2 regions of the Luteibacter aegosomaticola genome follow, and region 2 is predicted to be linked to the other one. Evidence: riboswitches for the same ligand, from Rfam matches in the RefSeq annotation. Region 2 holds a riboswitch; the other holds the start of a gene.
The links. A riboswitch is a leader RNA that binds a small molecule or an ion and turns the genes downstream of it on or off. The one in region 2 is predicted to bind thiamine pyrophosphate.
Positions count from the first base shown of each region.

Region 1: another riboswitch for thiamine pyrophosphate. It lies ahead of L2Y96_RS02900 (TonB-dependent siderophore receptor); the one in region 2 lies ahead of thiC (phosphomethylpyrimidine synthase ThiC).

Region 1 covers NZ_CP095741.1:649,903-652,099, forward strand. Annotated here, with positions in the region: gene L2Y96_RS02895 (phosphotransferase enzyme family protein) at 1-1,007, shown strand, start outside; TPP riboswitch at 1,010-1,105, shown strand; gene L2Y96_RS02900 (TonB-dependent siderophore receptor) at 1,166-2,197, shown strand, end outside.
Region 2 covers NZ_CP095741.1:4,397,465-4,399,661, reverse strand. Annotated here, with positions in the region: gene L2Y96_RS19725 (protein-L-isoaspartate O-methyltransferase family protein) at 1-36, opposite strand, end outside; gene L2Y96_RS19720 (TetR/AcrR family transcriptional regulator) at 394-1,050, shown strand; TPP riboswitch at 1,089-1,186, shown strand; gene thiC (phosphomethylpyrimidine synthase ThiC) at 1,260-2,197, shown strand, end outside.

The DNA.
Region 1 (2,197 bases), 1.3 Mb from region 2:
CGCGGCCCCTTTCGGCCGCCGCCCTGGTGGAAACCGCCTCCGGGCGCGTATTCGTCAAGCGCCACCACGCCAGCGTGCGCTCGGCAGCCACGCTGGCGGAAGAGCACGCGTTCGCCAGCCATCTGCGGGCCCACGGCATTCCGTTGCCGCCGCTCTTCACGGATGTCACCGGCCATACCGCCATGGCCATGGGGGAGTGGGTCTACGAGATCCAGGCGCCTGCCCAGGGCAACGATATCTACCGCGACGCCTTTTCGTGGTCACCGGTGGGCGGCCTGCGGCATGCACGGGCGGCAGGCTCCATGCTGGCGCGCCTGCACCAGGCCGCGGAAGGCTACGTGGCACCCCAGCGGGCGACGCATATCCTGGTGGCGCGGGCGGACATCCTGGGTGCCCGTGACCCCGTCGCCGCCGTAGAGGCGGAGCTTGCCGAGCGCCCGGCGCTCGCGGCCTACCTCGGCGACCGCGACTGGCGTGCGGAGCTCAGTGCGACGATGGCGCCCTGGCAGGGCGCGGCCCACGCAGGTGTACGCAGGCAGCCCCGGCTCTGGACCCATGGGGACTGGCATGTCTCCAACCTCTGCTGGAGCGATGCGAGCGACGCCGCGACCATTATCGACGTTCTCGATCTGGGCCTCAGTGCGGCGACCTTCGCCCTGTTCGACCTGGCCACGGCGATCGAGCGCAACGCCATCGCCTGGCTGGAGATCGCGCAGGGCGAGATCGGCCATGCGGACCTCGCGCTGGCGCTGCTCGAGGGCTATCACGCCGTGAAGCCGTTGAGTGACGACGATCTCGACGTCCTGGCCAGCGTGCTGCCCGTGGTCCATGTCGATTTCGCGCTTTCGGAAGTGGAGTACTTCGAGGGCATGACCCGGCGGCGCGACCACGCCGACGTGGCCTGGCATACCTTCCTGCACGGGCACGCCGCGTGGTTCGCCACGCCGCCGGGCCAGCGGCTGCTCGACGCCATTCGCCACGCGGGCGCCCGATTCGTGCTTCAATAGGCGTCTTGAAGCGGGGGTGCCTGGCGTTGCCAGGCTGAGAGAGTCCCTTGGAACCTGACCCGGTTAGTACCGGCGTAGGGAGCTTGCAGAGCCATGGCATCCGTCGTTGGGCGGTCCGTGGCCGGCCGTCGCTTCGTCCGTTCGCCACGAAGACGACCATGATCCCGAAACGTACCCCGCTTGCCCTTGCCCTGTTGTCGTTCATTGCTGCTGCCCACGCGGCCGATGACACCCCCCAGCAGGCGCGCACGCTACCGTCCATCGATGTCCGTGCCACCACCACGGAAGGCTACCGTGCCGCGGATTCCCAGCTGGATACGTTCGGCAGCTTCGGCAGCGCGCCGTTGCACGACACGCCGGCAGCGATCACCGTCATCACGCGTGCACAGATCGACGACCGCCAGCCGCGATCGCTTAGCGAACTCGTCCGCGGCGATGCCGCCATCAACGACAACTACGCGCCCGCCGGCTACTACCAGGATGTATCGATCCGCGGCTTTCCGCTGGATCTGGCGACGGGCTTTCGTTTCAACGGCATGATCATGTCGGCTGAGCAGTTGTCTGCGCTTGAAGGTAAGGAGCGCGTGGAAGTATTGAAGGGACTCGGTGGGCTCGAAGCTGGCGTGGTCGAGCCGGGCGGGCTGGTGAACTACGTGAGCAAGCGGCCCGCCGAGGTGCACAACCTCACGGTGGGGACCGATTCGCACGGCTCCACGTACGAAGCACTCGATCTGGGTACCTGGTTCACGCGCGATTTCGGTATGCGTGTGAACGCAGCGAACGAACGTACGCACGGTCCAGTGGAGCACACGGATGGGCGGCGGAGCTTCGTATCCGTCGCGGCCGACTGGAAGATCACCGATGCGGCGACCCTGCTGCTCGATACGGATTACCAGACCAGTGGTGGCCGTTCGGCATCGGGTTACCAGCTGCTGGGTGGTACCGAGATTCCGCAACACCCGAGCCGCACGCGTCTCCTTGGCTATCAGCCGTGGCAGCGCCCGGTCGGCATCCATTCGAGCAACACGTCGCTGCGTTTCAATTACCGCTTTAGCGATCAGTGGAATGCGCAGGTATCGGCAGGGCATAGCCATACCGTCATCGACGATAACGTGGCGTTCGCGTATGGCTGTTTTTACGCTGCCTCGTGCGCGAGCGGCGCCACGCCGGGGTACTTCTTCGCCCCGAAC
Region 2 (2,197 bases):
CATGTTCTGGCGGGCCTGCTCGAAATTCATCGCCATGGTGTTCAATCCCGTACGAAAAGCTGAAAAGAGTCGGATGGAGAAGCGGTTATGGGCCGTTTTCCCCGATAGGCAAAGGCTGCGGTCCCGCTGCGCCCCGGCTAAGTGCCGGAAGTCACCGGGCGGGGCTGACGGAAGTCACCCCCGGGCAGGCCCCACGCCGGCTGAACGGCCGGTAGGCGGGAATCCTGGCAACCATGGAAGCCGCACGCGGGCGGCCCCACCTATTCTAAGGTAGGACGGCGGCTCCGCTCGTGTTCCAGCTTGCTATCGTGTGAAAAAGATGCACAGCCCGCTGGAAATAACTAAACCGCTGCGTATAATAAAGTCATAATTTTTGTTTGTGAAGGTGCAGCCATGAACGCCAGCCCGAAAATGAAGACCCAGGGCCCGGGGCGTCCGAAGGACATGGAGAAGCGCGCGGCCATCCTCGATGCCGCCAAGGCGCTCTTCACCCAGGGCGGTTTCGCCGGCACCAGCATGGATGCCGTCGCGGCTTCGGCCGGTGTGTCCAAGCTCACCGTCTACAGCCATTTCGGCGACAAGGACAACCTCTTCCGCGAGGTGATCCGCGCCCACGTGCAGGAGCGCCTGCCGGACGACCTGTTCGATTTCAGCCCTGGCGCCGATATCCGCGCCACGCTGGATAACATCGCCAGCCGCTATGCGCAGATGGAAACGAACATCGAGTCCGTCGGCACGTTCCGCGCCATCCTTTCCGACTGCCAGGCCGGCGGTAATCCCCGCTTTGGCCGTCTGGTGTGGGAAGAGGGCCCGGTGCGCATGCACAAGCTGATGAGCCGCCTGGTGAGCGATGCCGTGGAACGCGGCCAGCTCGAGGTCAGCGACATCAGCCGCGCCACCACCCAGTTCCTGGCCCTGCTCAAGGGCGATCTCCTCATCCGCCGCCTGTTCGGCTGCGAGGACTGCGCCGTGCAGTTCGCCGAGGAAGTGAAGACCAACGCGCTCGCCGCGGTCGAGATGTTCATGCGGGCCTACGCGCCCCGCGGCTGAGCCGCACTCGCGTTCCGCCCCGCTTCGTGCTTGAATCGGCCCCGAAGCGGGGGTGCCGGCGCGTTGCGCAGGCTGAGAGAGTCCCTTTGAACCTGATCCGGTCAGTACCGGCGTAGGAAGCTTTGTCCACGGGAGCCGTGCGCCTTGTTGCGCGCCCGGCCGCCCGTGGCGGTGCGTCCGCTTCTCCCTCCCTCAGAGCCGAGAAGCCGATGAACGCCATCTCCCCCGAACTCGCCCGCGCCGCCCGCGAGCTTTCCGCTGCCGTCACCACGCCCCTGCCTGGCTCACGCAAGATCCATGTGGCCGGTAGCCGGCCGGATATCCGCGTGCCCATGCGCGAGATCGTCCAGGCCCAGACCCCCACGCTGTTCGGTGGCGAAGAGAACCCGCCGCTGGTGGTTTACGACACCTCGGGCCCGTATACCGACCCGGCGCATGCCGTGGACCTGGCCGCCGGCCTGCCGCCGCTGCGTGCCCCGTGGATCGCCGCCCGCGGCGACGTGGTCCGGCTGGATGGGCTGTCCTCCGCGTTCGGCCGCGCCCGCGCCGACGACGCCCGCCTCGACGCCATCCGCTTCCCGGCCCCTCGGACCCCGCTGCGGGCCATGCGCGGGGCCAACGTCACCCAGATGCATTACGCCCGCCGGGGCATCGTCACGCCGGAAATGGAGTTCATCGCCCTGCGCGAGAACCTCGCCCCTACCTTCATCCGCGATGAGGTGGCCCGCGGCCGCGCGATCATCCCGTCGAACATCAACCACCCCGAAGCCGAGCCAATGATCATTGGCCGGCACTTCCTCACCAAGGTGAACGCGAACATCGGCAACAGCGCGGTGAGCTCGGGTATCGCCGAGGAGGTGGAGAAGCTGGTGTGGGCTACGCGCTGGGGCGCGGACACCATCATGGATCTCTCCACCGGCAAACATATCCACGAGACGCGCGAGTGGATCCTGCGTAACTCGCCGGTGCCCGTCGGTACCGTGCCGATCTACCAGGCGCTGGAAAAGGTCGGTGGCGTCGCCGAAGAGCTCACGTGGGACGTGTTCCGCGATACGTTGATCGAACAGGCGGAGCAGGGCGTGGATTACTTCACGATCCACGCCGGCGTGCTGCTGCGTTACGTGCCGCTCACCGCCGGCCGCGTGAC